DNA from 4 places in the Pseudoalteromonas maricaloris genome. Region 2 is predicted to be linked to each of the others. Evidence: predicted binding sites of a transcription regulator. Region 2 holds the regulator's gene; each other region holds the start of a gene.
The links. Region 2 encodes sigma-54, which starts transcription at its own class of promoters, with help from an activator protein. Its sites were predicted from a motif close to GTTGGCACGNNNNTNGNNT; they were not measured.
Positions count from the first base shown of each region.

Region 1: a site for sigma-54 is predicted at 2,171-2,189, ahead of CTT31_RS00270 (DUF2884 family protein). Genes of this name have one in related genera too.
Region 3: a site for sigma-54 is predicted at 3,344-3,362, ahead of CTT31_RS03665 (DUF2726 domain-containing protein). Genes of this name have one in related genera too.
Region 4: a site for sigma-54 is predicted at 2,089-2,107, ahead of CTT31_RS05730 (flagellar assembly protein T N-terminal domain-containing protein). Genes of this name have one in related genera too.

Region 1 is NZ_CP024625.1:52,295-57,506, reverse strand. It holds gene CTT31_RS00290 (TlpA family protein disulfide reductase) at 24-536, shown strand; gene CTT31_RS00285 (DUF2721 domain-containing protein) at 549-1,013, shown strand; gene CTT31_RS00280 (c-type cytochrome) at 1,115-1,561, shown strand; gene CTT31_RS00275 (PA3496 family putative envelope integrity protein) at 1,751-1,936, opposite strand; gene CTT31_RS00270 (DUF2884 family protein) at 2,225-3,010, shown strand; gene CTT31_RS00265 (aminotransferase-like domain-containing protein) at 3,049-4,608, opposite strand; gene CTT31_RS00260 (DMT family transporter) at 4,607-5,212, shown strand, end outside.
Region 2 is NZ_CP024625.1:3,679,086-3,684,297, reverse strand. It holds gene CTT31_RS16390 (HPr family phosphocarrier protein) at 1-105, opposite strand, end outside; gene rapZ (RNase adapter RapZ) at 106-972, opposite strand; gene ptsN (PTS IIA-like nitrogen regulatory protein PtsN) at 965-1,423, opposite strand; gene hpf (ribosome hibernation promoting factor) at 1,425-1,712, opposite strand; gene CTT31_RS16370 (RNA polymerase factor sigma-54) at 1,742-3,241, opposite strand; gene lptB (LPS export ABC transporter ATP-binding protein) at 3,288-4,013, opposite strand; gene lptA (lipopolysaccharide transport periplasmic protein LptA) at 4,013-4,555, opposite strand; gene lptC (LPS export ABC transporter periplasmic protein LptC) at 4,545-5,099, opposite strand; gene kdsC (3-deoxy-manno-octulosonate-8-phosphatase KdsC) at 5,096-5,212, opposite strand, start outside.
Region 3 is NZ_CP024625.1:888,603-893,814, reverse strand. It holds gene CTT31_RS03685 (aminotransferase class V-fold PLP-dependent enzyme) at 1-16, shown strand, start outside; gene CTT31_RS03680 (hypothetical protein) at 97-963, opposite strand; gene CTT31_RS03675 (DUF2306 domain-containing protein) at 1,044-1,928, opposite strand; gene CTT31_RS03670 (helix-turn-helix domain-containing protein) at 2,046-3,173, opposite strand; gene CTT31_RS03665 (DUF2726 domain-containing protein) at 3,403-3,993, shown strand; gene mtnN (5'-methylthioadenosine/S-adenosylhomocysteine nucleosidase) at 4,102-4,809, shown strand; gene CTT31_RS03655 (cobalamin biosynthesis protein) at 4,809-5,212, shown strand, end outside.
Region 4 is NZ_CP024625.1:1,356,131-1,361,342, forward strand. It holds gene CTT31_RS05720 (FlgO family outer membrane protein) at 1-338, shown strand, start outside; tRNA gene CTT31_RS05725 (tRNA-Arg) at 671-745, shown strand; gene CTT31_RS05730 (flagellar assembly protein T N-terminal domain-containing protein) at 857-2,053, opposite strand; gene CTT31_RS05735 (LPP20 family lipoprotein) at 2,258-2,734, shown strand; gene flgN (flagellar protein FlgN) at 2,809-3,237, opposite strand; gene flgM (flagellar biosynthesis anti-sigma factor FlgM) at 3,230-3,553, opposite strand; gene flgA (flagellar basal body P-ring formation chaperone FlgA) at 3,626-4,333, opposite strand; gene CTT31_RS05755 (chemotaxis protein CheV) at 4,474-5,212, shown strand, end outside.

The DNA.
Region 1 (5,212 bases), 490 kb from region 2:
CGACATGGAATCAAGGGATAGGCATGAAAACAACAATAAAAATGTTACTACTTAGCACCGTACTCGCTACCGGATTAAGCGGCTGCAAGGCCTCTAACGAAGCGCTACCACAAGCAGACGATGGCTATCAGACCTATATCCACACTGGCGACACCTTTAAACATTTGCAATTTACGGATATCAAAAACCAAGCCGTTAGGTTCGATGCTAATCACAAAAAGTTGGTAATTTTATTCGCGACATGGTGCTCCGATTCGCAACGCTTATTGAGTGAACTAAAACAATCTGAATTACTCACCCAAGCCGAGTTAACCATCGTTGCCATTGGTCGAGAAGAAACTAACACTACACTTGAGCAATTCAACGAAACCATGCAATTGCCCATCCATTTTGTTGCCGATCCCAATCGAGATATGTACAACACGTATGCCAATAAAGGCATTCCTAGAGTCATCTTGCTTGATGAACGCAACCAAGTGATACAAACCCTCATCGGTGAGCAACCCAACACCTTATCAAAACTAAACTGGAATTAACGAGGTAACTATATGAATCCAGAAGTCGTTAGCATTCTCACGATGGCCAAAGTTATCCAAACCGCCGTTGCCCCTGTATTTTTAATTACGGGTATTGCTGCGACCTTAGGGGTACTATCAAACCGCTTAGCACGGATCACGGATAGGGCGCGTTTACTCGATCGCAAGATTAATACCACGCAAGATGAAGAACTCAAAATGCACTTTAGCCGTGAAATGCGCGCACTGTTAAAACGGTCTCGTTTTATTCACGTTGCATTTAGCATGAGTGTACTCAGTGCGTTGCTTGTGTGTGCAGTGGTTATGCTGCTGTTCATGTCGCACTTGTACAGTATGCCATTGGGTATTACTTTATCGTCTTGTTTTATCGCGGCTATGGTGCTGCTTATTGGCGCGTTTGTCTCTTTGCTTGGAGAAATCTTTCTGGCCACCCGCAGTATGCGCAGGGGCATGATATTCAAAGACATCGAGAGTTGATTATTTAAAACTAGTTGCTTCCGTCACAGGACACTTATCGCAATTGTTTGATTATATTTGTAATTTACATTGAAAATAGGGAAAAATATTAGGGGTTTACTATGAAGAAACTACTTACCGTCACACTATTTAGCTGTCTTGCAGCAACAGCACAAGCTAACACTATGTTTGAATCGGCTGAAGATGCAATTGAATACCGCCAAGCGTCTTTCCAATTGATCCGTTTCCAGATTGGCAATATGGGCGATATGCTAAAAGGCAAAGTACCATTTGATGCTGAAGTATTTAAGCAACGTGCTCACAATGCTGCGCAATTATCGCAAATGCCTTGGGAAGCATTTATCGACGGTTCTGACAAAGGCAATACTGATGCCCTACCAGCCGTTTGGTCAAACAGAGCTGAGTTCGATGGTAAAGCCAAGCAATTTGCCGAGTATGCTCAAGCACTGGCTGTTGCAGCTGACTCTGGCGACAAAAAGCTGATTGCTTCTGCATTTAAAGATTGGGCAAAAGGCTGTAAAGACTGCCATAAATCTTTTAAAGATTAATACCAATCGTATAAAAACAAAACAGCCGCATATTTGCGGCTGCTTACTATCTGAATATCTCGTCACTTGCTTGGCTATCACCAACGACACAGTAACTCAGACATCGCACTGAGTAACCCACAGTCCTGCTTAATCACACAGCCAAATTGAATTACTGTCAGTGCTAGACTCGTAGATGACGTCTAGTGATCAATCATCAATATAGTCGAAATCATCATCGCCTAGATTTCTACGTAGGCGTTTTTGCTCTAAGTAGTCGTCTAGCTTTCTTTTGACTTTACGCTTTTGCTTGTCATGTTGGTTACGACCCAACTTTTCAAATTCATCGTCTGCAAAATCATCATCAAGCGCATCGTAAGAGAATGTCTTACCCACAACTAACTCCAAAATAAAATAGTCATTAATAAAATGAGAGCCGTCTCTCAAGATCACTATTTAGCGCTAAATTGTCATTCTGAAAAGTGAGAGTTTCTTATCCTTACAATAAAAATTTTTTATTGCCTAATTCATTTTGACAAAAACAACTATATTTTAGTCAATTTCATCACTTTTAGAGCGCATTAACTTTCAACAATAAAACATAATATATTGATTTTATTTGAATTTATATTTGGCATTGTTCTTGTAACAACAATCATGCAACTGAGCCAATAAGGATCGACCATGAATAAAATTTTACTACTAACAGCAGCAACAATGATGACAACCACCGTCGCTGCACACGAAAAAAATAACATCACGTTTAGCGGTGACAATTGTGAAGTAGAATTTCAAAATGACGTTAGGATCACGCCTGATAACTTGGTGATCACAACGGCCAAAAACAAAACAGCTGAGATCAACAACCTTGGCGAACTGACACTCAATGGCGAGCGCATCGCACTTAATACACAGCAAAAAACGATGCTCACGCAATATGGTGATGAACTAAGAGGCCGCCTACCACAAGTGGCTGATATTGCTTTTGAAGGCATAAAACTAGCGGGCGTTGCCCTTAATGAAGTGGCGCAAACCTTTAATTTAACTAGTTTAGATAGCATCCATGCTGTGATCGATGACCTCGAAACAGAAGTGCAAAATACGTTTTATCAGCAAGGTGCGTTTGTGATGGGCAAGCAAACCTTTGATGAGTTTGGCCAAAATTTTGATAATCAGTTTGAAGAAAAAATCGAGACCGCAGTACAAGGTGCCATGATGCAATCGATAGGTAGTTTACTGGTTGCGATTGGCAACGAAATGTCAGATGCAAACGGTGATATGAGCAGCTTTGAACAACGTATGGAAAACTTCGCAACGCAAATCGAAACCAAAGTTGAACAACAGGCAGAATCTATTGAGAAAAAAGCCGACGCACTGTGTGGCGATTTTGAACAAATAGCGAAAAACGAAGCTATTGTTGCAAGGTCTATCCCCGCCATGTCAGAGTACCAACTGTTTAAATTTAAATAATCTGACGTTGGCATAACTTACATCTAATTAAAGATACGTTATGCCAACCCTTTCCTTTGTGCATCAGCCAATTCCCCCAGCGTTTTAATCGCTTGCTCTACCGACGCATCCCACGGCAAACCATAACTGATACGTATACAATTTTGATACTTTTTGCTGGCACTAAATAGCGTACCGGGCGTAATACTGATCCCGCGCTCTAAGGCTTTTTGGAACAACAAGGCACCATCAACGTGCTTACCTAAGTCTAGCCACAGCACACAACCACCTTGCGGGCGACTGACTCTTACCTCACTACCAAACGCAACATTCACCGCTTGGATCATACGATCTCGATTCTCAATTAACCGTTTACGGACCAACTTTAAATGGCGCTCGTAGCCTCCGGAGCTGAGAAAATCCGCCAGTGCCCATTGATTCATTAAAGAGGACGAGCAACTCAACGCACGTTTTATGCGCTTTGCTTTTGCACTAAATTGACTGGCGACCATCCAACCCACTCGATAGCTGGGCGCTGCGGTTTTTGAAAATGACGCACATGTGATCACTAAGCCCTTTTGGCTAAATGCTTGTGCCGGTATGCCGCGCTGCTCGGTAAAATATAAATCACCATACACATCGTCTTCTATCAACACCACGTCACGTTGCTCTAATAGCGCCACCAGCTGCGCACGTCTCGTATCTGGCATAAAGCTACCAAGCGGGTTACTAATACTGGTAGAAAACACACACGCTCGAATATCATGCTTTTCAAGTGCCCGTTCAAGGTCGCTCAGCCAAATGCCATCATCTGGGCAAACAGGTATTTCAATGGCCTTTAACCCTAAGTTTTCAGCCAGTTCAACAATGCCAAAATAACAAGGGGATTCAATCGCTATCACGTCTCCGGGCTTGGTCACCGCTTGTAACGCAATCGCCAATGCTTCTTGCGCGCCATTGGTGATCACCACTTCATCCATATCTATTGCTAAGCCCATATCCAAATAACGCCGCACGATTTGCTTTTTTAAACTATCTAAACCATCCATAGGACCATAATTAATGAGTTCATTCCCTGCTTCTTTCATTGCGCGGCGCATAATTTTGGCAAGAACCTGCTCGGTACCAGCAATGGCGATGGGGTTGGCGATACCTAAGGGGATTGCATGTGGCTGATGGATCCCCTTATACACTTGTTCAATCAACGCCTGCTTGTTAACCACCACAGGTTTGGCGGACAATCGTGCACGCTTAGGTGAGTCGTTGTGCGAAGTTCTGTGACATAAAAAGTAGCCGGACTTCTCTTTGGCAATGACTTTTCCCTGATCTTCAAGTGCTTGATAGGCCTGCTTTACCGTTGGGATACTGACGTTTAAGTTTTGCGCCATAACACGCAATGAGGGAAGCTTTTCGCCCGGTAAAATGGACTCTTGTTCTGCCATCGACAAGATCATTTGGATCACCTGCTGATAGAGAAAGGCGGAATGTTGGCGTTGAATAACGGTACTCATAAGCAATAATCTGTATAGGTATAAATTAGCAAATTCTGTATATAGCTTATACAGAATAACAGCGTAAACTACAGACTTCCACTGCTGTTTGAATCTAGAGCCGATCATGAAAAATCTATTTCTTTACGCCATCACTGTGTTGATTTGGGGATCAACATGGCTTGCCATTGAATACCAACTTGGCAGCATCAACGAGTTTGTGTCGCTGTTTTACCGCTTTGGCCTCGCCGCGGTTTGTATGTGGGCATTTGTCATCTATAAGCGTGTGCCAATGCGATTTTCTCGCCGAGATCACGGCTTTTTCATCCTCTTAGCGCTGTGTAACTTTGGTGCTAACTATCTCTTCTTATATTGGGCTCAGGCACATTTAACGTCAGCGATGGCATCAATTGCGTTTTCATTATTATTGGTCGTTAACATCGTCAACACTAAGCTGTTTTTTGCCAAACCTATTGCAAAGCGAATTTACTTTGGTGCATCACTGGGCACGCTTGGGATAGTCAGCTTGTTTTGGCACGACTTGGTCGCATTTGATTTGCAAAGCGAGGCCTTCTTGGGATTATCATTAGCTCTATTAGGAACAGTGGTCGCGTCACTCGGTAATATGGTGAGCGTACGCAATTCTAATCAGCAAATTGATGTTATGGCGGGAAATGCGTGGGGTATGCTTTACAGCGCTGTCATGTTAGCAACCTATGTCGCCTTTAGTGAA
Region 2 (5,212 bases):
TAAGGTCACTTCGGCATCAAATTGGGTTGCTAATTGTGCAAGAACCGTCGCTGCTCTAGCGTGCAGACCAAGCTTGTTCTGGATTAAAAACGTATCTTCTAACATTTAACCCTCTTGCTCACGGTGGCGAATTTTGACGTTGGGATGGGTTTTAGCAAAACGCTCACCAATGGTTTGCGCTAAATATACCGAGCGATGTTGCCCACCTGTACATCCTATTGCAATCGTTAGATAACTGCGATTGTTACGCTCTAAGTGTGGTAACCAAGTTTGTACAAAGGTTTGGATCTGCCAAGTAAACTTTTGCACGATGCTGTGACTCGACAAATAGTCTTTGACTGGCTGATCTAGGCCAGTTAGCGGCTTAAGCTCAGGCTCCCAATGTGGGTTGGGCAAAAAGCGCGCATCAAAAACGTAATCCGCTTGTTTTGGGATACCGTGTTTAAAGCCGAAAGATTCAAAGGTAATAATGAGTTGTTTGTCTTTTTTACCTAAGATTTTTTCGCGGATATCTTCTGCAAGTTGATGAACGCTCAGGCCTGTAGTATCAATGAGAAAATCGGCGCGAGTGATCAATACGTCTAACAATTCCCGTTCTTTCTTTATTGCAACATCTAGTGGAAGATTATGCAGTGAAAGAGGGTGCAAACGGCGTGTTTCTGAGAAGCGTTTTATCAGGGTTTGATCGTCACTGTCTAAATAAAACAGGGTAGGTTTGGCAAAGCCTGGTAAGTATTCAAGAATGTCATTAAACTCGTCCTGTTCTTTAGGTAAGTTTCTGACATCAATACTGACTGCTATTTTATTATAATTGTCCGAAACGCTGCGGACTAAAGACGGCAGCAAATTGACCGGAATGTTATCTACACAATAGTAGCCTAAGTCTTCCAATACTCGAAGCGCTACAGATTTACCAGAGCCTGAGCGGCCACTGATAATGATAAGCTCGAGTCCTTTTTCTTCATCACTCATCAAGTTCACCTTGGATCACTGCATATAACTCATCGTCACTTTTTGCTTGTCTAAGCATTTTGCAAAAAGACTTGTCTTTGAGTGTATCAGCAATCGCCGCTAAGGTCTTCAGGTGCTGTTGATTATCACCTTCGGGTACGATGAACGCGACAAAAATATCGACAGGCTGCTTATCTATGGCTTCAAACTGGATCCCTTGCTCGCTGACAAGCACCATTGCAAGGATTTTATCCAAACCTTCAAGTCGACCATGGGGAATGGCAATGCCTTTACCGATCCCTGTGCTGCCTAATTTCTCTCGCGCCATTAAAGCGTCCAAGATAGCATGCTGACTGGTATTTGGAATTTGGCTATGAGCCAGTTCGCTGATGTATTCTAAAATACGTTTTTTGCTATTAAAAAGGACCGCAGCTTTACTGCAGTCCTTGTTCACTAATTCACTTAATTTCATCTTAGTGTCGAGTGAGCTTCTCTTTGTGTTTAATAACTTGACGATCTAGCTTGTCGATAAGGCCATCAATTGCGGCATACATATCTTGATGCTCTGTTGATGCAAATAGCTCGCCGCCGTTTACGTGTAATGTTGCTTCTGCTTTTTGTACTAGTTTCTCGACATCAAGGATCACATGCACGTTATTGATATGATCAAAGTGCCTTTCTAGCTTCGCAAACTTGTTGGTGACATAGTCTCTTAATGAGTCAGTAATTTCTACATGGCGACCAGTTAGATTTAGTTGCATAAGCATTTTTCCTTCTTGGGTTTTACGTCTTATATCAAGCTTTTACGCTGATTTGACGGTGGAATGGCTAGGGATTCACGATATTTTGCAATCGTGCGTCTCGCTACCTTAATTCCTTGCTCAGCTAAAATATCTGCAATTTTGCTGTCACTCAATGGCTTAGCGGTATTTTCTGCAGCTATCAGCTTTTTGATAAGTGCTCTAATTGCTGTAGAGGAGCACTCACCTCCATTTTCTGTACTTACATGGCTAGAGAAGAAATACTTCAGCTCAAATATTCCCCGAGGTGTATGCATGTATTTTTGTGTTGTCACACGGGAAATTGTGGACTCATGCATCTCAACCATTTCAGCAACATCATTTAGCACCATAGGGCGCATTGCTTCGGGGCCATGTTCAAAGAATGCCTGTTGTTGTTGCACAATGCAATTGGTAACTTTTAATAATGTATCATTTCGGCTTTCTAAGCTTTTAATAAACCACTTTGCTTCTTGTAAATGTGAGCGAATAAACTGACTATCCGTACTGGATTTCGCTGTTCTAGACATCGCAGCGTAATGGTCGTTTACTCTTATTTTAGGCATAGCATCAGGATTTAGCTCTACGACCCAACGACCTTTTACTTTTTTCACCGATACGTCAGGGATCACATATTCAGGCTCTTCATGAATAATGCTTGCCGCTGGTTTTGGGTTAAGGCTATGAATTAACGTCATGACCTCTTTGAGATCGGCTTCTTTAAGGCGCGTTTTCTTTGCCAAAGTTCGATAGTCACGGCTGGCAAGCAAGTCGATATGCTCTGTCAGAATCATTTTTGTTTCGGCAATCCATGGCGTATCCGGAGCGAACTGATTTAGCTGAATACACAAGCATTCTTGTAAACTACGCGCTGCGATACCGACAGGATCGAAAAGTTGAATACGTTTGAGCACGGCTTCGACTTCATCCAGCTCAATAGGCTCTTCGCTACTCTCGTCATTAATGCTTTCTAAAATGTCTTCGCAAGACAGTGTTAAAATGCCTGACAGGTCGACCGCTTCAATAATCGCAATCGCAATCGCTCTATCTGTTGGACTAAATGGTGTCAGCTCAAGTTGCCACATGAGATAGTCGTGGAGAGATTCAGAGGTTTCCCCTTGATAAACATTATCGTCATCAGGAAGTGGGCCTGAACTTGCAGCGGGTGCTGCGCTCATATATTCATCCCAAGTGACATCCATGGCAAGGTCATCACTGACAGTGTCTTTGCTCATGGCGGTATCTGAGTCTATTTCATAGTCACTAACCTGCGCTTCATCGCTTGAATCTTGATTGTCGTCAGCACTACTTTTTTCTTGGCTGTGTTGGTCAGCGTTTTCGCCGTCAGTATTATCACCTTCTTCCACTTCCAACAATGGATTGCTGTCTAATGCTTCTTGTATTTCTTGTTGCAGATCCAATGTACTAAGCTGCAGCAAGCGAATGGCTTGTTGCAGTTGTGGAGTCATTGTAAGTTGCTGCCCCATGCGCAGCTGTAATGATTGCCTCATGTATCTCTAACAATCCTTTTTAACAGTTATTAATACTACGTCTTAACTATAGCTTGAATTGTTCGCCTAGGTAGACATCTCTTACGGTTTGATCTGCCAAAACATGTTCTGGCGTGCCTGCAGCGATTAACTCACCATGTGAAACGATGTAGGCTTTTTCACATACGTCCAGTGTTTCTCTAACGTTATGATCGGTGATTAGCACACCGATACCGCGGTTTTTTAGGTGCTCTATGATTGTCTTTATATCTAACACCGAAATAGGATCAACACCAGCAAAAGGTTCATCTAACAGGATAAACTTAGGATTAGCGGCTAAAGCGCGAGCAATCTCTACGCGTCTTCTTTCGCCTCCCGATAATGCCATGCCCTGTGAGTCACGGATGTGTTGAATATTAAACTCATCCAGTAACTCATTGAGTTCAGCTTCTCTCTCAACTTTAGATAAGTCTTTTCGAGTTTCTAAAATCGCCATCAAATTTTGATAGACCGTGAGTTTTCTAAAGATTGAAGACTCTTGCGGTAGATAGCCAATACCAAGTCGCGCGCGGCTGTGCATCGGTAGCAAAGTGATATCTTCATCATCAATCTGAATAAAACCTTTGTCGCTTGGTACTAACCCTACAATCATGTAGAACGTAGTGGTTTTACCTGCACCATTTGGTCCTAATAAGCCTACAATGCTGCCAGCCTTAACACTTAAGCCAACATTTTTGACGACTTCACGACCTTTATAACTCTTTGCTAGACCAGTTGCTTTGAGCTCGCTCATTAATTGTTACCTTCTTCCTGCGCTTTTTTATCTTTTGCGTTTTTTTTGTCATCAACAGGAACAAGGATGGTTCTTACCCGAGAATCTTCTTGGTCTGAGCGCTCAGCACTGATCAATTGCTTTTCAATGTCATAGGTGATGACTTGCGCATTGATTTTTTGCCCAGTTTGATTGATTTCCGCATCGCCAGAAATGACTAAGGTGCCTTTCGCAACGTCGTAACGAATTTCGTTTGCTTTGGCTTCTAGCAAATTACCATCAGGTTGACGTTCGCTGAAAATAGCTGGGCTGCCAGTTGCAACAAGCAGTTGCTTGTTAGTACCAAGCTCCGCGCGGCGGTGGACTTCTAGGCGATCGGCATTTATTTTTCTGTTGCCATGAATAATAACAACATTCTGTTCAAAAATACCGATGTTGCTTTGCAGTTGAGCTTGCTGACGGCCAGCATCAATAATGACTTCATTTTGTTCTGCAGCATTTGCTAAAGTAGAACTTGCAAGCAAGCCGATGAAAACTAGTTTGTTAATGATTTTACTGGTCATAATAAATTGTCTTTGTGTGGTTGATGAGTTCGATCACTTGCTTTTGTAGATCCGCATGCAGCCCTTTACCCGTGATCCTAAGACTAGGACCGGTGATAACGACAGGGTGTTCCGATTTCATCAATTTTTGCTTAATTTCAACTCTTACATTATCGGCATTGATATTGGTGATCATGGCGTTAGGCGTTAAATTCTTTGCCAGTACATTGCCTTCTAATATCAAGGTATTGTTTTCGTACAGTGTTGCTTCTAATGCACTTATTTGCCAATTCTGCTCACCGTTATATAAGGTGAAAATAGGCTTTTCAAAGTGACTAAAGCCAAGATCTTGATACAACTCCATCTTATCAGCAGTTACCTGATAGTTTAATAAGCCATTTTCACTATAGGTCGTTTGCTGAAGCGTGGTTGCAACATAATCGGGCTTAGCTAACGGTTCATCTTCTTTTGCTGAGTCCGCCTCTGATGGATTAAACATGGGCGACCACATCCATACCATTAAAGAAGCGAAAACAATGAGTAAGATGACACGTAATACGGTCATGTACTTGATCCTTTGGAAGTCAATAAGTGATTTTGGCTGAGCATTAGAAGATCAGTCAACTCTCTCACGGCACCAAAACCACCAGGCATCAAGGTCGTGTAATGGGCGATATG
Region 3 (5,212 bases), 1.3 Mb from region 2:
GCAAGAAGAAAAGTAAAGCGAGCGGCTATCGTTAGTCGGTTCGCATGGCGGCGATGTCACCAGACATTGCCGCCGCCTCAGCTACACATGACCAATTTATTTTTTCTTTCTAATCTTTTCAATCACTTGAGCATCAACCCAATGCTTACCGCCAACCCAATACGAGGAACCATCTGCTCTAAACTTCTCTTCTGAGCGACCAAAAAATAAGAACTTGCCATCGGGCGTCACGAAAGCGCCGTTTTCGGTAAGCGGAGTATTTATTTCAGCGCCAAGGTTTATCGCTGTGCCATACCTTCCATCTTCTTGTAAAAAGCTAATATAGATATCAGACGCACCATACCCACCTTCTCTTTCACTATCCCAAATAATATAGGATTCATCATGCGCTATAAATGGATGAGCTGTCCAAGTTCCTGAGTTAATCTCAGTGCCTAGCAGCTTTGGGGCTTCCCGCTTCCCTTTAACGACTTTAGATATTCTAATAACATCGTTATTTTTCCAATCATCGAACACAAATGTGCCGTTAGCAGAAGCTGAAAGACGCATTATCCCCCAATCTTCTCTATCAAATTGAGGACCAAGGCTTTTCATCAATGACCAACCGGAACTTGTTTTTTCTATGTAATTTTTTTTCGAATAAAGTACATCGAGATCACCACTCAATGCTCGGTGAAAGTCATGTCTTTGCCAATCTCGCCCGTCTTTACGATACACAATGACTGAGGGCTCATGGGGGACATAATCCTTTCTAACTAAGTAAAACTCGTTTAAATTTGCAGAAAACTGCCCACCTAATTCCCAATCACTTGAACTTCCATGCTCAGGCATAAATGGAATTGCCAAAGTACCTGGTGCTGTTTGCCCAAAATAACGCACGGAAGAGTCTAAGCCATTTGCATAACAACTCAATGAGAGCCCCAGTAAACATAATGAGCAAAACGACAAAGCTGCCTTTTTCATATCGATAATCCTGTATTTTTATTGAGTGTAAACGCTGTAATCAATAACGTCTGATTTAGTGCAACCAGTTTAAATCCTAATCAAAATGCTATGGGCTCTCCACTCATGATTTGCAGTAAAAACGGGGTAAATCCAACTATCCCTAATGACATCAGCACAGTAAGCACAACCAGTACGAATGACGTTATGACTTTGACATGGGGACGTTTACTTTGAGAACCGTAAAAATATAGCTGTGCAGCAGCTAGTGGTAGCAAGAAGCAACCAAAAGTCCACATTGGGAAAAATGGGTCTCCAAACGCTGGGGTAACTCCGGCTGCTGTGCTCGTAATAAAGTAGCTAAATACACCGACTCTAAGAAACCACTGCGCGTTAGAGACAAGGAATAGTCGAATCGCCCACTTTCTATGATTGGCAATATCCTTGCTTATCGCCGTTTTCACCGTCATATAGGCAAAGCCTAAGATAAGAAATCCATTAATACTCGTGCCTATCTCAGAGATTAGGTTTGGACTCGCACCTCTTACCCAAGATAAGTAAAATCCAGATATCGCTAAGAAAAATACTGTCACTAAAAAAGTATAGCCATTGATTTTATGGAAAGTTGGTAACACAGCCCTCACTTTTGGGAGCAACTGTAACGCACCGCCAAACGCAACGATCCCAGCCCCCATGACATGAACGAAAAAGAGCATATTTCCCGCTATATCTCCGGCCTTATGCGGCGTGTTTCCCATCGGTTCCCAGCGATTCCAAATCTCCATATTGTCGTTAATGACCGACATACCATAAAACTTAATAATGTAATAAAAGAAAAACCACTGGCCAGCCAATATCACCGAGAACCAAAATATAGCTGAGTATTTCAATAACTTATTGGCATTTTCTAGCTTTGTCTGTGTAGTTGCTGAAGCACTACTTTGTTGTTCATTTGATAACCCAAAACGCGCTGTTGTGACCTTCATAATGCGTCCTTCTTTGTTCAACGAAATATTTCATCAAATTTTCTAGGAACTTGTCATTGTTGTCGTCCGAATGGGCATATTCGTACTAATTAGCACATCAACAGCATCACTTTTTCTTCAATTGTTCTTTTTATAATCAGTTGGCGTTGCACCAACTCGTTTTTTAAACGCGCTATTAAATGTCGATTTTGATTTAAATCCAACCTCAAAAGCGATAGAGGAAACCAACATATCGCTATTTGTTAGCAGGTTTTTTGCTTCTTCAATTCTATAACCATTCACAAACTGAAAGAAGTTGGTGTTCATAAATTGTGAGAGCGTTTCTGATATGTGGTTTTCACTCACAGAAATCGCTGTCGATAAGCCATTTAAAGACAGATCTTCATCTTTAAATAGTGCTTTCTCAGACATCGCTATGGTTAATTTGTCTGCAATCAGCTGCATTTTATCATGGGAAATAACGGCTTCTCTTGGTTGTGGCTCAGGCCTTTTTGTCTCTTCAGGTTCGCTCAATTCGAGTTGCTTGAGGGCTAAGTTAAGAAATGAAACTAATACCGTGAACTCAAATACGGGTAACAATGACCGCATCGCAAACCAATTAAACCCAAAAAATGAGGCCGCGTAATTTGCTGCGTAAAAAAGCCATACTAGTCCCCATAGGAGCAAGATGATTTTCAGCCAGTCCATTGCACGCTGCTCAATCGCCGAGTATTTATCCATAAGCTGCTTACGATGTTGAGAATGAAGCCTTAATGCCGCGATTAAATAGGCAAAAGTAACCACAATAAAAGTTACTGCGGTAAACAAGCAGACAAAGATGGCTATTTTCCAAAGGGCAGGATCACGAGTGCTCGGATTAGCTAAGGCAAGTTTCTGCTCTGGAGTGATGCTAAAAATAAAAGGGATCATAGACAAAAACACTACTGCAGGCCCAAATAAAGCGAGCAAGTGTGCCTTTAAAGAAATTTTGCTATTGGGAAACATCGCCTTATACGCATAAAAATAAAGCGCAGGTCCCATCAACATTCTGACAGGTAATTGAAACCCAGCAATAGCGGGAGCATATTGAAATACACCAGTAAAAATATAGAGCTCACCCATAATATGAATGAACAATAATACCAACAATCCAGATAAATACATGGTCTGTTTAGGCTTAGTTATGGTGAAGATACGGAGCAGCGCAGACAAAACCACGCCCACCATAGCCGAGTATAGTACCGTGGGGATCAAGTTAACCGACATATTATTGTTATTATGCGTTTACAATTATGAGTGAGAGAATATCACCAGCATATGTTCAGATAAACCTGCAATAAGAATTTGCAGCCATGTTTTTGTAAACATCTATTACTTATCAAAGCTGCATTATCGTCGCTGATTGAACGATTTCGTCGTAAAGAAGCTACTAGCTTTCTGGCACACCTATTGCTTATAAAACCACAGATGTCATTTTTTTGATTTGGAGTTTTGTATGGAATTTGCGTTACTTGCTATTTTGGCTCTAGTGGTCGTTGCTTCCATTGTCGCTTCTAAGTACACCGATGTGGGTGGCAATCCTTATCCGTTTAATCGTAAAGAATCTGTTTTTACCACCGTTGAAGCATCGTTTCTACATTTATTAGAACGTGCCGTTGGCGATAGATATAAAATCGTTAGCCGTATTAAGCTCATTGATGTGATTGAGTGCAAGCCGGGGATCTCTCCAAAAGCGCGTCGTGCCGCGGTAACCAAAGCTAAGAATAAGCAGTTGGATTATGTTTTGGTAGACAAAGAGACACTGAAAATTGTTGCCGCTGTTGATTTGGTCAATAACGCCAATAAAAACGGCCACAAAGCACAAAAAGATTGGTTTGTCAGTGGCGCTCTGGAATCTGCGGGTATTCCACACATTCGCATGAAAATCAAAAGTGGCTACCAAAGTGCTGAGGTTCGTGCGGCAATCTTATTCAAGCTTGGCCAAAAAGTGGAGATGCCAAAGAAAACCAGAAACCGCACCTACAAACCTGCGGTGCTGTCTCCCTCACAGGCAAAAGCACAGTCAACTCAGTTGGCAGAAATCTAGCAAAACGGGCGTCAGCCCGTTTTTTGTTTTACCTATCAAAACCCCTTTCGTATAATAAAAGCAATTTTGACACTGGGGCTTTCCCCACCACAAATTAGGAATCTTTTGATGAAAGTAGGCATTATCGGCGCAATGGAGCAAGAAGTTACCATTTTGCGTAACACCATGGAAAACCCGCAAACATTGACCAAAGGTGGCTTTACTTTTTACACCGGCAAACTGGCTGGTCTTGACGTAACGCTTGTACAGTCTGGCATTGGTAAAGTGGCAGCGACGGTTGCGACAACTTTGCTTATCGACAATTTTGCGCCAGATTGCGTGATCAACACGGGTTCTGCAGGTGGTTTTGAACCATCACTAAACGTCGGCGATGTGGTGATTTCAAATGAAGTACGTCATCACGACGTAGATGTTACTGCGTTTGGCTATGAAATTGGTCAAGTTCCGCAAATGCCTGCTGCGTTCACTTCGCATGCAAAATTAGTTGAAGCTGCAGAGCAAAGCGTACATGAGCTTGAAGGCATTCAAACTATGGTTGGTTTGATCTGTACGGGTGACTCATTTATGTGCGACCCAGTACGCATCGATAAGGCACGTGCAGACTTCCCTACGATGTTAGCAGTAGAAATGGAAGGTGCGGCAATTGCGCAGGCTTGCCATTCTTTAAACACGCCATTTGTTGTGATCCGTTCGCTATCTGATATCGCCGGCAAAGAATCACCGCAATCATTCGAAGAGTATCTAGAAGTCGCTTCTGTTAACTCTTCTAAGATGGTGATGGCACTACTTAATAAGCTGGATAAGGTTACGCTTTAGTGCTCGACAGCTTGCTTCAGGCCCATGAGGGCCTGATCATTTTCTTACTGGCGATTTTTGCCAGCCTAGGGGTAAGGTTATCAACACTTTATCACCCTAATCTTATTCTTAGCCTTATTTTTAAAGCGATTGCCGAAAAAGTTTATCGCCCTAAAGCCGCTTCTAGCTATCAACTTTTATCCGGTACACTCGGCTTCCTCCTGCCAATATTAACTATCACTGTATTAACTTATGCGATTATAAGCTTTGCTTTTTATCCTAAGTGGCTCGGTGGGCTGGTGTTGTTTTTATGCTTAGATATTAGCCATGAAAGCCGTGCTAAGCGCATTTCCGCGCTGATAAAGTCAAAGCAAAAAGTGACTGCAAGAGCCGTGTTGCAAGGAATGGTAGCAAGAGATGTAGA
Region 4 (5,212 bases), 1.8 Mb from region 2:
TTAATGAATCATTAAGGGATACAAACCAGCTAGGAAACCAATTGGCTGAGTCTTTAATGCATCAAATGCAAAAGCTGGGTTATCAAGCATTAGACTTTAAAGCATTGGGGAAAATTGAAGTGACATCCAGTGGTGATTTGACTTTTTCGCGTAACACAAGCCGCTTGAAAAACACGCAATCGCCCAGTCATTTGCTCACAGGCACTATGGTTTATCGTCCACGAGGCGTGGAGGTAAATGCAAGATTGTTAGAGTTTAACACTAACTTAGTGATCGCAAGCACGGTGGTGACCATCCCGTATTTTATCCTTGATGATCAGGCGACCGCTTCAAGGTAGTACTTCAAATAGCGTTTTTTAAAAGAAATACCATTTAGGTTTTATTAAACGAAGAACTATCCTACTTCTTATTCACACCTCAAGCGAAGTAACTGATAGCGCAGTAGTGGGTCTTAACTGCTGCGTATTCACCTACTGAACCAGCTCATTTATTACCGCGAATAAATTGACTATTAATCTTTAAAAGTTCATTAAGATCAGTATACTAAAGCGAAGTCACTGAGATGCAGTACAACAGAGAATCAACAATTCTCGACTTTCATTGGTATTAAGTTCCGCAGATCCCGCTAGTGAAGGTCAAAAAAGGCGATTGTTATCTGACTTTAGAGATTGTCCCCATAGTTTAATGGATAAAACAAGGCCCTCCTAAGGCTTAGATGTAGGTTCGATTCCTACTGGGGACGCCATTGGTATTCACTTCTGCGTGGAATGACCAAAGTAAATGGGTGATGGAAGCATGATGCAGAGGGTGTAAAGTCATCGAAAATCTTGCCTTTTGCTACAGGAAGGCTCAGCACTTACAATTCAAACTCATTTTCATTTTCTATTTGAATTTCAACCAAATCGTTAATTTGCACATTGTGAAGTGGGCGGTTGCTGATATTTACCGCAATGGCGTTTTGCGCATTCACTTGGATCACTTGCAGTTTATTGATGGTTTTAATTTGATGCATAAACACTTTACCATCGACATTAGTCAGCGGATTGCTATGCGCTACGTTAAGGATCTGGCCATTCTCTAAGCCATGCATACGGCCCAAATTAATAACGACTTGTTCATCATCGATATGTAGGATTTTGCCATTGGTTGGTAAGCAGGCGACCGCTGCGTTTAAATCAGTTGCGATTTGTGTCAGCGTGGCTTGGATCTCATCAGCATAATCTGTCTGCCAAAAGCGCTCACTGTACACATCAATTAATTTGGTTTTCTTAAACGGCCACACGCCTTGAGTGGCATATTGTTTTTGCCATACCCTTTCATGAGAAAGTGCATCAAACAGCGCAAAGTCTACCTTGAAGCTTCTTAAGTATTTATCGCTTTGCCAAAATGCGAGGTCACTATTAAGCTTATCGACACTAGCAACATCAGTAATTTGACTCAGTAGTACAAATTGGCTGTTGGTATTTGCTGTAATGGTCTCGATTAGCTGTTCATTATAATCAAAACGCTGACTGAAAAAACGGCTAACATCTATGGTCTGTGCAAAATAGGGAACGGGTTCTAAGCTCGACTTTTGTTCGGTCATTGTTTGATATAGGCGCTCGCTCACGGCTTTATTTATGTCAAAAATTTGACCTAAAGTTGCTTGATGTTTATTTTTTAGCTGGCTTTGTGTGACTGCAACCTGTTTATTGTAAGCACTCGTTGGGCACTGAGCACTCTGTGGGGTAATATCGATATGCAATGTTACTTGCCATGAGTCACCGACTTTTGCTTCAGCAATCACGTTGGCGCTCTGGATTTCAGCATTTGAGCGGATCTTAAGTTGATCTTGGGTGAGCACACCATCGGTGACGGTTTGTACACTACTCACCGAAGCGCCAGAAAACAGCAATGCTTGTGTGATGGCGTCATTTACGGCCTTTCTTTTTGCTTTTTGATGATCGCCATTTTTAACGTCAGCCATGCCGGTAACTTCAAACCATTCAGCATAAGCGGGATTAGTTAAGGTGATACACAACAATGATAGACTGGTCGCGAATTGCTTTTTCATGTTTAAATGCCCAGATCAAAAACTACCCTTTAACTCAGCAATACCTGTGCCAAATTTTGGCAAGGTTCGTGCATAATCATATTTTATGAAAGTTAATTTTATTTATTGCCAATACTAGATGAAACCACAACAACCCTTGCGAGACCAAGATGCTGGGGAAGTGTTAAATTTTGATTGGTATTTATTGTAGCGGAGTGTAGTGAAATGCGTATCACTAATTCTATCAGTGCAGTTGTTATGGTTTGCTCGCTAGCGGGACTCAGTGGCTGTTCAAGCCTCGTTGACAAGCACATTGAATATGAAACGGTGCAACCGGAAACCTTTCCTGTTTTACGGGCTGTGGGGTACGCGCCTTTGAGTGCTCAGCCGGGTAAAACTGCGGGTGAGAAGCAGCTGATGGCTATTAAAGTCTCAAAATTAGAAGCGTATCGTGAATTGGCTGAGCAACTGTATGGCCAAAATTTGACATCCACTATTACGGTAAAAGGTGCTATTGCGCAAAACGATGGTCTTAAGAGTCAAGTGAATGGACTCGTTCGAGGGGCTAAGGTGCTGAAAAGTTACGCTGTTGGTGATACTTACGCGACGGAATTGGAGCTTGATATGAAGCGCGTTTATGATTTGTATATTACTCAAGTCAAGCCGCAGAAAATTAAGAAGATATCTTACAGCTTTAAGTAAGCGCCCATCGCATGTTGCTTACTTAATGCGCTTCATTTCGGTTGTTCTTCAAAACTAAAATATGGCTGGCGTGGCTACGCCTTTAGGTTACGTACTAACTCACTGTCGCTACTTTTCACACTACCATCCTGACCATATGTAATCGAAGTTGGTGCGCCAATTAAGATCCCTTTTAGTTCACGTGTGCTTACATTGGCCTGATGAGCCGTTTTAGCATTGATTTCATTTTTGGTTTGGCACTCACTGAGTAATGCTCGCACTTTAGCGACGAGCGGGGCTACTTCATTGTGTTCAAAGACGTGAGACTCAGTTTTTGACAATTCATTGTCGAGCTTTTGCAGTTTTGAAATGAGAGTTAGCTTTTCACGAGCGATTTCTTTTAAATTGTCGCCACGTCGGGACGCAAGCTCGTCAAGCTCACGCGCTAGAAGCTGGGCCATCGCTTCTAGCGTTGAGATTTGTTCTGAAAGTTTGTGGTGGCAAAGCCGAACCAAATCATCCATATATTTCGAACTCAAATGCAGCTATGTTTTTGGCGAGTTTTTCCGCGTCAACTTGGTACTTGCCTTCTGCAATCGCTTTTTTCAATTCTTCGACTTTCTTGTCGTCAAAGCCTGATGATTGCTGCGCTTTTTCGTTGACTGTTTTCAGCTGTTGCGCTTGTGGAGTCAGACTGACTGAATCCGCAGCTGCTTTTGGTGTAGCAGGTGATTTAACTGATGCGCTGTTGGCATCATTTCTTTGCAATTCAGCTTTCTGTTGCTTAACATTATTAGCAACGGATGTAGACTGATTCTGACCGTTAACTTGATTAACCATGATTGTAGACCCAATAAAATTATACTCTCAGCCTTGTTATCGGCGTTTAATAGTATTACTTTAGCAAATTTTTTATAAATTCACCTCTACTGTTTCCACTTCTATTACTCTAGCACGTAAGGTTTTGCCAGAGCGAGAGTTTTTAATATTAATCAGTTCACCACGGTTGCCATCTTGCTGCGCTTCTCCTTGAGTTTTGATCACGAGTCCACCTGATTTAGCAATAATCGTCACAGTATCGCCTTTGCAGACCATGCAGATATGGGCTTGAGTAAAGGCTTGGCCTTCTCTTATATTACGTTTGCTGCGACTACCTATTAGTATCGACTTATCTTCAACATAAGAAACTCTGCGAAAACGTTTTGGCTGATACTCTATTTTTACATCTTCATCTTGAATAACACGGCCTTTTTCTAACATGGTTGCGCTAACTAATATGGGGAAGAGGTGATCGATACGTACGTGGACGTATTGAGTCCAGCTGAGGGTATCGTTGCATCTAATTTGTACTGTCACTTGAGTATCAAAAGGCGGAGCCATCGCTGTACTATATTGCAACGGTGACTGACAATCCCGTGCTGGAATTCTTGAATCAAGTGGTATAGCAGTCAGTGACAGCTGACTATCGGGATCCTGCTCTACATTTGGTTCAACAAATTCTATTGCGCTTTGTTCTAAAGTTTTGTTGTCATATTGCTGACAATAACCATAGTCAACGCCTATAAAATAAGCGAACAAACAAAAAAACTGAATGTAATGGGTTTTTTTTAACAAACTCATGATGTTTCGACTATGCTTATGGGGTGAAACAAGGTATAAAGATTCTGCTTTAATAACTGCACCTAATCAAGGGTGGTAAACCATATCAGAGTCGAAGCAAAGATCGTTCCGATTAGCGGTTTATACAGTAGGAGATTGAAATGGCAGGTATTTTAGACTCGGTTAACCAACGTACACAGCTGGTTGGACAAAACCGTCTCGAGCTATTACTTTTTCGACTTCAAGGTCGACAGCGCTTCGGCATTAATGTTTTCAAAGTCCGAGAAGTGCTTCAATGTCCAGCATTGACAAGCATGCCCAAGTCAAACCCGCTTATCCGAGGGGTTGCTCATATTCGAGGCCAAACTATATCCGTAATTGATATGTCACTTGCGGTAGGTGGACCTCCTATTCAAGATATTCGTAACTGTTTTATTGTGATTGCAGAATACAACCGTTCAGTCCAAGGTTTTCTAGTCAGTGCAGTAGAACGCATTGTGAATATGAACTGGGAAAAAATAATGCCACCGCCATCAGGGGCAGGTCGTTATTCCTATTTGACAGCGGTTACAGAAATTGAAAATGAGCTAGTTGAAATATTGGACGTAGAAAAGATCCTTAATGAAATTTGCCCAATCAACACAGAAGTCAGTGCTGATATTGTCTCTGATGGTGAAATGCAAAAAGATTTAGGCGAACGTATTGTATTTATTGCTGATGACTCTGCGGTTGCTCGTAATCAGGTCAAACGTGCATTGGAGCCATTAGGTGTTCAGACTGAGCTTGCGAAGAACGGCAAAGAAGCACTTATCAGGCTTCGCGAAATTGCGGAAATGGACTGTCAAAATAATGTCACCGAGCGAGTAGGGCTATTAATTTCTGACGTTGAAATGCCGGAAA